One region of the Nonomuraea sp. NPDC049129 genome, then DNA from elsewhere that is predicted to be linked to it. Evidence: predicted binding sites of a transcription regulator. Region 1 holds the regulator's gene; the other holds the start of a gene.
What was found. The regulator HrcA, encoded in region 1, represses chaperone genes, less so after heat shock. The targets are predictions, from matches to a motif close to TTGGCACTCTCNNNNNGAGAGTGCCAA.
Positions count from the first base shown of each region.

Region 2: a site for HrcA is predicted at 2,852-2,878, ahead of AB0B64_RS45620 (DNA starvation/stationary phase protection protein). Genes of this name have one in related genera too.

Region 1 covers NZ_JBEZDU010000001.1:759,513-764,787, reverse strand. The annotation lists gene AB0B64_RS03325 (DUF3097 domain-containing protein) at 1-789, opposite strand, end outside; gene AB0B64_RS03320 (hypothetical protein) at 807-1,571, opposite strand; gene hrcA (heat-inducible transcriptional repressor HrcA) at 1,716-2,729, shown strand; gene dnaJ (molecular chaperone DnaJ) at 2,741-3,880, shown strand; gene AB0B64_RS03305 (ATP-binding protein) at 3,892-4,545, opposite strand; gene iscB (RNA-guided endonuclease IscB) at 4,554-5,275, opposite strand, start outside.
Region 2 covers NZ_JBEZDU010000022.1:34,684-39,958, forward strand. The annotation lists gene AB0B64_RS45605 (helix-turn-helix domain-containing GNAT family N-acetyltransferase) at 1-759, shown strand, start outside; gene AB0B64_RS45610 (hypothetical protein) at 741-1,064, shown strand; gene AB0B64_RS45615 (alkaline phosphatase PhoX) at 1,133-2,155, opposite strand; gene AB0B64_RS45620 (DNA starvation/stationary phase protection protein) at 2,312-2,779, opposite strand; gene AB0B64_RS45625 (helix-turn-helix domain-containing protein) at 2,888-3,745, shown strand; gene AB0B64_RS45630 (VIT domain-containing protein) at 3,742-5,275, shown strand, end outside.

The sequences.
Region 1 (5,275 bases):
GTCGATCAGTTCCTCGACCCGGCCGAGCAGCTCGGGCTCCAGGTCCGTGAATGCCGAGACGGCGCCGAGGATCCGCCGCCACGCGTCGGCCGGCTCCATCCGCCAGCCCAGGGCGGCGATCACGCCCTCCTTCCACGGCACCCCGCGCGGCACGTCCGGCCAGGCCGGGATCCGCAGCACGGAGGGCTTGACCGCCTGCCAGATGTCCACGTAGGGATGGCCCACGACGAGCACGTGGGGTGAGGTCACCTGAGCGGCGATCCGGCTCTCCTTGGAGCCCGGCACGAGATGGTCGACCAGCACGCCCAGCCTACGCTCCGGCGACGGGCCGAACTCGGCGACGATCGCGGGCAGGTCGTCCACGCCCTCCAGATACTCGACCACGACGCCCTCCACCCGGAGGTCGTGGCCCCAGATCTTCTCCACGAGGGCGGCGTCGTGCACGCCTTCCACGTAGATGCGGCTCTCCTTGGCCACCCTGGCCCGCAGGCCCTCGACGGCTATCGAGCCGGACGCGCTCCGCCTGGGGCTCGACACCCCCGGGGCGGCCGGCCGTACGAGCGTCACGACCTTGCCGTCCAGCAGGAACGCGGCGGGCGCGAACGGGAACAGGCGGCGCTTGCCGAAACGGTCCTCCAGCGTGACGGCCTCCTTGTCGCAGGCCACCACGGCGCCGCAGAAGCCGCTCTCGGCGTCCTCCACGACCAGATCGAGTTCGGCGGGCACCTGGGGGATCTTGCCCTTGCCCGGCCGCCGCCAATTTCCCGCTAGAACATCGCCGTCGTACACACGGGGACCGTAGCAAATCACCCGCCCGCCGCAAGGCGCTTGCGATGAGAGCTCCGCCGGGTCACCACCATGATCGTCGTGATGACGGCGGCCAGCACGCCCAGACCCGGGATCACCAGCAGCGCCGCCACACCGCCCACCAGCCCGCCCGCGGCGGCGGCGAAGTCGCGGCCGACGCCGAAGCGCACGTTGGTCGGCTCCTGGGTCGTGCAGGTGAACTGGTAGTCGCCCTTGGCAGGCGCGTTGACCACGAGGATGAGCTGCCACTGCGTGCCGTTGACGGTGACCCGCTCGGTGCCGGACGTCTTGGCGAGCCTGGCCTGGCCGGGACCGCCGTCGATCCGGCACATGTAATGGACCTGGCTCTCACTGGCGAGGTACACCACCGGCTTCTCCGCCGGGTCCAGCGGCACGGTGACGCTCTGGCCCGCCGTGAACGTCTTGGACGGGGCCACCGCGCCCACCGTGTTCAGGATGCCGCTCACGAACACTCCCACCCCGACCAGCCCGGCGAGCAGCGCCAGGCCCCAGGCGACCGCGATCCACCGCAACCGCGGTCTGATCAACTTCGGGTCAACCTGAGGGCCGAACCGCTGCGGCGTGCCGTAAGGTCCGGGCTGGTACGGCTGCTGCTGCCCGTAGGGGCCGGGCTGGTAGTGCTGCTGGCCGTATTGCGGCGGACCATATTGGGGCGGCGGCGGGCCGTACTGGGGAGGTTGCCCCTGGTACGGACCCTGTCCCGGCGGTGGACCGTAGGAGGGGGGCTGGGAGTCGTCGGTCATATCGGCCAGTGTGCGCCCTATTGGCGGCCACTCGCTAGCTCCGGTGTTATCGCACCTTGTGGGCGGGAGCCGTACACTTGGCACTCGGGAACACAGAGTGCTAGACCTGTCGTTTCCTGAAAGGCAGAGGTAGGAGGTGAGCGCGTGCTCGACGATCGGAAGCTGGCGGTGCTCCGCGCCATTGTCGAAGACTACGTGTCCACCAATGAGCCGGTGGGCTCCAGGGCGCTCGCCGAACGCCACAACCTGAAGGTCTCCCCAGCGACGGTCAGGAACGACATGGCCGCCCTGGAGGAGGAGGGCTACATCACCCAGCCGCACACCAGCGCGGGCCGCGTGCCGACGGACAAGGGCTATCGCCTGTTCGTCGACCGGCTCTCGCAGGTCAAGCCGCTCTCCGGAGCGGAGCGCCGGGCGATCGAGACGTTCCTCGCCGGCGCGGTCGACCTCGACGACGTGGTCACCCGCACGGTGCGGCTGCTCGCGCAGCTCACCCGGCAGGTCGCGGTCGTGCAATACCCGACGCTGACCCGCTCGACGGTCAGGCACGTCGAGCTCGTGCCCCTGCACGACCGGCGGATCATGCTCGTGCTGATCACCAACACGGGCCGCGTCGAGCAGCGGGTGGTCGAGCTGCCCGAAGTGGTGGAGGACACCCGCATCGCGCACCTGCGCGCGGTGCTCAACGCCTCCCTCGACGGCTGCGGCCTGCTCAACGTCCCCGATCAGGTCGCCGACCTGCCGGAGCGGCTGCCCGTCGAAGACCGTCCCGTGGTGGCCACTATCCTGTCGGTGCTCCTCGAGACGCTGGTCGAGCGCCATGATGAGAAGATCGTGTTCGCCGGTGCGGCCAACCTCGCCGGGGCCGACTTCTCGACCGGGCTGCGCGATGTGCTCGAAGCACTGGAGGAGCAGGTCGTGCTCATGCGGCTGCTCGGCGAGACTTCCACAGACACCCCGTCCACGCTCACCGTGCGCATCGGCTCGGAGAACCCGTTCCTCCGTGGCACGTCGATCGTCGCAACCGGGTACGGTTCTGGCGACAACGAACTGGCCCGGCTAGGCGTGCTAGGCCCCACGAGGATGGACTATCCCGTGACGATGGGCGCCGTGCGCGCGGTGGCACGCTACGTCAGCCAAATCCTGGCTGCATCATAAGAGGTCGATAAGTGGCAAACAGCGACTACTACGCCACCCTCGGGGTGCGCCGTGACGCCAGTCAGGAAGAGATCAAGAAGGCCTACCGCAGGCTTGCCCGCGAACTCCATCCCGACGTCAATCCGGACCCCGCGACCCAGGAGCGGTTCAAGGAGATCACGCAGGCCTACGAGGTGCTGTCCGACGCCAACAAGCGTCAGATGTACGACCTGGGCGGCGACCCCTTCGGCGGCTCCGGCGCGGGCCAGGGAGCGGCCGGCTTCGGCGCGGGCTTCCCGTTCAGCGACATCATGGACGCCTTCTTCGGCACGGCCGGGGGCGCGCGCGGGCCCCGTTCGCGGGCCAGGAGAGGGCGCAACGCGACCATCCGCGTCGAGCTCGACCTGCGCGAGACCGCCTTCGGCACCACCCGCGAGCTGGTCGTCGACACGGCCGTGCTCTGCGAGGTCTGCCAGGGCGCGGGCGCCGCGTCCGGCACCCACCCCGACACCTGTGACATGTGCAACGGGCGCGGCGAGATCTCCCAGGTCACCCGGTCGTTCCTGGGCCAGGTCATGACCTCCAGGCCGTGCCCCCAGTGCGGCGGCTTCGGAACGATCATCCGCCACCCGTGCCAGGAGTGCTCGGGTGACGGCCGCGTGCGCACCCGCCGTACGATCAAGGTCCGCATCCCCGCGGGCGTCGAGGACGGCACGCACATCCAGCTCGCCGGCGAGGGCGAGGTCGGCCCCGGCGGCGGCCCGCCCGGAGACCTCTTCCTGGAGATCGTCGAGCGCCCGCACGAGATCTTCGAGCGGCGCGGCGACGACCTGCACTGCACGGTCCAGATCCCGATGACGGCCGCCGCGCTCGGCACCAACCTCGCCGTGGAGACGCTCGACGGCTCCGAGGAGGTCGACGTGCGGCCGGGCACGCAGTCGGGCCAGGTCATCACGATGTACGGCAGGGGCGTGCAGCGGCTCAACGAGACGGGCCGCGGCGACCTGCTCATCCACGTCAACGTGGAGACCCCGCTGCGCCTCGACCCGGCGCAGGAGGAGCTGCTGCGCGAGCTGGCCAAGCAGCGTGGCGAGGAGCGGCCGCCCGGGAAGTTCGCCCCCGGGCAGCAGGGGTTCTTCTCGCGGCTGCGGGACGCGTTCAACGGCCGCTGAACGGGACACGTTCAACGGCCGGTGACCCGTAAGGGCACCAGGAGTTCGCCCGGGAGGGCCACCCGGGCGGTGATGCCGTGTGGCGGCGACTCGTCCAGCCACACGCGCACACCGAGCCGCTCGGCCAGCCTGCCCACCACGTAGTGGCCGAGGTAGCGGGTGGGGGCGGCGAAGAAGCGCCGTTCGCCACGGAGCCGGGCGTTCGCGGCGGCGCGCTCTCCCTCGGTCATCCCCACGCCCTGGTCGACGATCGCGATGTGGCACTCGCCCTCGCGTGTGCTGGCCCGGATCTCCACCTCGGTGTCGGGCGCCGAGCAGGTCAGCGCGTTGTCGACCAGCTCGGTCACCAGGTGCGCGATCTCGGCGACGGCCGTGCCCCTGAGCAGGGCGTCGTCCACTTCGCCCAGCACCGCGCGGCCGGACCCGGCCGCGCTCAGGGCCGAGCGGAGCACGTCGCGTACGGCCACGGGATCGGGCGGGCGGCGCGGGCGGCCGGTGGCGGGCCGGTGGGGCTCCTCGGCCGCGGGCCCCGTCGTGTCCGGGGCCTTTCCGGCGAGCCGGCGCGGCGCCGCGCGGGCGATCCTGGCAGGGACGGTGAGCAGGACGGTCAGCCGGGTCTTCAGCGCGCACGGCCAGCGCCGCGCGCGGCGGGTGTTCCTGGACATGAACGTCATCAGAACCACCCGTGGATACCCCGGCGTTCATGCCGGGGAGGGAACGGGAGCGGGAGCGGGAAGGCCCTTGAGGGCCTGAGTGTGCCCTGAGGTTCACCGTTCAGTGGTGGTCTCCTTGCTCGTGGTGTAGCTGTAGCCGTCGGCTCTTTGGACGACGCGTCCGGTGTGGACTCCGGTGTGTTTGCCGTGGGTGAGGGTGGCGCGTACGAGGTCGCCGGTGGCGAACCCATGGACGTGCTTGATGCGGGGGAGCCGCAGGCGGGGGAATCCGTACCGGTCGGTGCGGGTTCGGCGGTAGGTGTGTTTCGCAGGAACTCTTCGACGGGTGTTGTGTTCTTCGCCTGGTTGCACGGCTGGCACGCCAGCGTCAGGTTGGAGATCCGGTCGGAGCCGCCCCGCGCCTTGGGGTGGATGTGCTCGACCTGCAAACGCGTACCCGCCGCACCGCAGTACGCGCAGGTCCGGCCCCATTTCTCCAGCAGGTACTGGCGGACTTCGTATCCGGCCAGCGTCCCCTGCTGGTACTCGACGCCTTCCAGCGGCTTGCCCGCCGACATGGCGTGCGTGTCGAACGCGACGCGCTCGATCTGGATGGCGCGCACGGGTGCCCACCGGCCCAGCCGGGCCACCCACGACATGGTGGTGTCCACCCGGTGCCGTAGGGACGGTGCGAGCCAGCCCTTGGGTTTGGCGCGGTTGAGGAATCGAGGAGCGCGGTAGC
Region 2 (5,275 bases), on a different contig from region 1:
CTGGAGACGGGCGAGCTGCGCGCCCTCATCGGTCTCGACGCGGGCTACCTGAGCAGGATCCTGACCCGCCTCGAGGGCGACGGACTGATCTCGAAGGAGCGCGCGGCCACCGACGCCCGCAAGCAGGTCGTCCGGCTCACCGCGGCGGGCGTCGAGTCGTACGGGCTGCTGGACGCGCGGTCGGACGAGGAGGCCGAGCGACTGCTGACCACGCTGCCCGAGCCGGGACAGGAACGCCTGGTCGCGAGCATGGCCACGATCAGGACACTGCTGGAGGGCGCCGGCGAGCGCGAGCCGTACGTGATCCGCCCCCTGCGCACGGGCGACCTGAGCTGGGTCGTCTACCGGCACGGCGTCCTTTACAGCCGGGAGTACGGCTGGGGCATGGACTTCGAGCGGCTGGTGGCCAGGATCATCGGCGCCTACGACCCGTCGCGCGACATGGGGTGGATCGCCGAGGTCGGCGGGGAGCCCGCCGGGTGCGTGTTCTGCGTACGGGAGGACGACACCACCGCGCGGCTCCGGCTCCTGCTGGTCGAGCCGTCGGCCCGCGGACTGGGCCTGGGCGGACGGCTCGTGAGCGAGTGCCTGCGTCATGCCAAGGCCGAGGGCTACAAGCGGATCACGCTGATGACCCGCGACTGTCTGGACAGCGCGCGGCGCATCTACCAGGCCGCCGGGTTCGAGCTGGAAGCGGAGCACAAGGAGACGGAGAACGGGATCGAGGTCACCGAGCAGGAGTGGAGCCGCGACCTCTAGTTCACCGCCCGCTCAGAGCCTTCGCCTCCACGGTCGGCATCCTGGGCGCGCTGGTGCCGCTCGCCGTACCCTTCCTCGCGCAGGGCACGCTGGGACCGATCGCGATGACCGCGGCGCTGTCGGTGTCGTCGGCCATCGTGGACGTCAGCCCGTTCTCGACCACGGGCGCCCTGCTCGTGGCCAACGTCAGAGGCATGGACCCGGACGTCTTCTACCGCCGGCTCCTGACCTACGTCGCGGTGATCGTCGTGGCGGGCCCGCTCGTCGCCTGGGCGGTCCTGGTCGTCCCCGGCTGGCCCGGCTAGGCCCGTACTTCCGTTTTCCCCGCGATCGGCTTCCCCGCGATCGGCGGAGGTGGCGTGCGCGAACCGGGCTAGGCGCGGAAGGGGCCGGCCACCTCGAAGGTGCGGCCGTCCTCGCGGCCGCGTCTGGCCGAGAAGTAGAGCCGCCCGCCGTCGGGCGCGAACGCCAGCCCCGTGAGCTCGGCCCCGCTGAGGCCACCGAGCTTGAGGAACGGCGTGACCGCCCGGTCGGGGGTGATGACGTCGATCTCCGTCGACTGCCTGGCCACGTAGAGGTCGCCCGAGGGGGCGGCGGTGATCGCGCGTACGCCGTCGCAGATCCGGTCGAGCGTGGAGGTCTCGGCGTCGTAGGCCCACAGGCCGCTGTCGCCCTCGGTGGTGAAGTAGCAGACCCCGCCCGCGTAGTGGCAGCCCTCGCCGCCGTCGAAGTGGCGGGCGTCGTCTATCTGGTGGCGCGTGGCCTTGAGCACCGCGGCGGGCGACGGCACCGGCTTCCAGTCACCGGCGAGGCAGAGCACCTCCAGGGTGCCCTCGGTGAGATCGCCCCAGTCGCCGGGCCTGAACCGGTAGAAGCACCCGTCGGGCTCCCCCTCCGTCAGGTAGACGACCTGCCGGTCGGGGTCGCAGGCGGCGGCCTCGTGCTTGAACCGGCCCATGGCCAGGCGGGGGCGCCCGGCTCGCATGCCGTACGGATCGCACTCGAACACCCGGCCGCGGTCACCGAGCTCGCAGGAGAGCCAGCTGTGCCACGGCGTCGCGCCACCCGCCCGGTTGCGGTCGGTCCCGGACAGGATGCGGTACGCGTCGGCGATCGAACCGTCGGCGCGGAACCGGAGCGCGGACGCGCCGCCGAGCAGCGGCAGCTCGGAGTTGGACACGTAGATCCAGCCGGTGCCGTCAGGGAAGCACGCGCCGCCGTCGGGCGCCGCGTGCCACGTCAGCCCGGCCACCTTCTGGCCCGAGCGGGCCACGACCCGGCCGCTGAACCCCCCGGGCAGCGCCAGATCGTCGCCACCTGGCGGCTCCAGCGGGCCGTAAGGGCTCATCCCGCCCTGCCAGAGCGGGCCCGTGCGGAGGAGAGTCTTGCTGGACATCGTGAGGCCTCCCTCTAGGTGCCACGCTAGTCGACCCCGCCGACATGAATGACAGGGAGGCGCGAGATCAAATTCTGCGCGAAATCTCTGGCCACCGGATGAGCGCGGCGGTGCGCCGCCAGGGACCCGGAGCGCGGGCCCCGGGCTGTGGCGGCGTCAGCGCTGGGCCTGGAACATCCAGTGCTGCTTGTCGATGTCCTGAGCCACCGCGATGAGCAGGTCCTGGCTGACCGGGTCGGGCTCGTCGGTCGCGGCGACGCGCTCGCGCATTCGCTTGCCGACGGCCTCCAGGATGTCGGTCATCGTCGCCACGACCTTGCCGTCCTCGATCCAGCCGTTCTCCGGCTGCGAGAGCTTGGTGGACTTGGCGATGGTGGCCGCGCGGCCGTCCGGGTTGATGCTCAGGGCGACGGCGCGCTCGGCGATGGTGTCCGCGTGCTCACGGGCCAGGGCGGTGACCTCGTCGAGCTGGAGGTGGATCTGCCGGAAGTGCGGGCCGGTCAGGTTCCAGTGCATCTGCTTGGCGAGCAGCGAGAGATCGAGGAGATCGACCAGGGCTCCTTGCAGGGCCGTCGCGACCGTCTTCTTCGCGTCGCCCGAGAGCGGACCGGTGATCGTAGCCATGATGTGTTCCTCCCCGTGGTTCGACATCAGGGTCTCTATGCGATCCAGTCCCCTTTGCCCGCTTTCTCTTGGTTGACACTGCAATAGTGACAGTGTAATTGTGAAGGTATGAGCGAGACCTGGACCATCCGTGAGCTGGCGGAGCGCGCCGCCGACGCGTTGCGCGCGCACGCCCAGCCGCACGCGCAGCCGCTCAACGGCCGGGTCCGCGACGTGCCCGGCGAGCGGTTGATCAGGTGGTACACCACGATCGGCCTCGTCGACCCACCGCTGACCAGGCGTGGACGCATCGCCCAGTACGGCCGGCGGCATCTGCTGCAGCTCGTGGCCATCAAGCGGCTGCAGGCGGCCGGGCGGTCGATCGCGGAGATCCAGACCGCCCTGACCGGCGCCACGGACACGACCTTGGAGCGGACGGCCCACCCCGGCTGGTCGACTCTGGACGAGGACGTCGCGGCGACGGCGGCCGTTCTGGACGCCACGACGACTGGGACGACGGCGCCCCAGGGCGAGGCGGCTCAGGATGCGGCGGATCTTACGGAGGGCGAGACAGGCCTTGCGGAAGGCGAGACGCCTGAGGCGGCGGCCCTCCCCGACGGCTCGGCGACTCGATCCGGGAGCCCGCGCGGCCGGTTCTGGGCCGCGCACCCCGCCGATGCGACCGGCCCCGCCCTTCCGCATCCCCCGCCCACCGACGCTCCCCCATCCACCGGCATCGCCGACGTGCCCCTGCCCGCCGACGTTCTCCGACCGGCCGATACTCCTCCGACCGACGGCGCGGGCCGACCCGCACACCTCCCCCGGCCCAGGGGGCACGGGGCGCTGGTGCGTGGGATCAGGCTGACCGACGGAGTGACCCTCGTGCTCGACGGCGCCGGCCGTACCCCGGCTGAAGACGACATCCAGGCGGTACTCACCGCGGCGGCACCGCTGCTGGCGCTGCTCGAAGAGAGGAAGCTAGCATGAAGATCACTTCGCTCGAGCCCACCCGGTGCCTGCCGGTGCCGGACGCCGGGTTCGGCGCGCTGCGGACGGCGCGCGGGAACCTGCCTCTGGAGAGCGTCGACGTGTCCGCCGACATCTCCGGCCTGATGGCCGAGGTCGAGGTTACGCAGGGCTTCCGCAACCCGTACGACGTCACGCTGGAGGCCACCTACGTCTTCCCGCTGCCCGACAGGGCGGCGGTGACGGGGTTCAGGATGGAGGCCGACGACCGGGTGATCGACGGCGTGCTCAAGGAGCGCGGCCAGGCCAGGGCCGACTACGACCGGGCGCTGCGCGAGGGCAAGCGGGCCGCGATCGCCGAGGAGGACCGGCCCGACGTGTTCACGATCACAGTGGGCAACCTGCTGCCGGGCGAGCGGGTGACGGTCCGGCTCACGCTGAGCCAGCCGCTGCCGTACGAGGACGGCGCGGCCACGTTCCGCTTCCCGCTGGTCGTCGCCCCCCGCTACATTCCGGGCACGCCGCTCGACGGCCCCGGCGCCGGCGACGGCACCGCGCCCGACACCGACGCGGTCCCCGACGCCTCGCGCATCACCCCGCCCGTGCTCCTACCCGGCTTCCCCGATCCGGTACGCCTGTCGCTGACGGCGACGATCGACCCCGCCGGGCTGGACCTGCGGGAGCTGGCTTCCAGCCTGCACGTGGTCGAGGAAGAGGGTCATACGGTACGACTGCGGCCGGGCGAGCGGCTGGACCGCGACTTCATCCTGCGGCTGTCGTTCGAGGCCTCGACCGCGCTGCAGCTCGACGGCCGGGGCGCGTTCTCGCTGACCGTGCTGCCCCCGGCGCTGGAGTCGCCGCGCACGCCGCGTGACCTCGTACTGCTGCTGGACAGGTCGGGCAGCATGGGCGGCTGGAAGATGGTCGCCGCCCGCCGGGCCGCGGCGCGGATCGTCGACACGCTGACGGAGCAGGACCGGTTCGCGGTGCTGACGTTCGACTCGGTGGTGGAGGAGGCGTTCGAGGGGCTCGTGACGGCCTCGGACCGCAACCGTTACCGCGCGGTCGAACATCTCGCGCGCGTGGACGCCCGCGGCGGCACCGAGCTGCTTGAGCCGCTGCGCCGGGCGATCTCCCTGCTCCACGACCAGGACGGGCGCGAACGCGTCCTGGTGCTGGTCACCGACGGGCAAGTGGGCCACGAGGACCAGATCCTGGAGCAGACCGGCGGCGCGCTGTCGGCCATGCGGGTGCACACCGTCGGCATCGACCGGGCGGTGAACGCCGGGTTCCTGGGCCGGCTGGCCGGTCTGGGCGCGGGCCGCTGCGAGCTGGTCGAGTCGGAGGACCGCCTGGACGCCGCCATGGAGCAGATCCACCGCCGCATCGGCGCGCCTCTCGTGACCGACCTGTCCCTCAAGGGCCTCGACGTGGAGCCGGGCACGGTCACCCACCTGGGCTCGATCTTCCCGGGCGTCCCGCTGCGCGTGCACGGCCGCTATCGGGACGGCTCATCGGTGACCGTACGCGGGCTGGCGTCGGGCGCCCCGT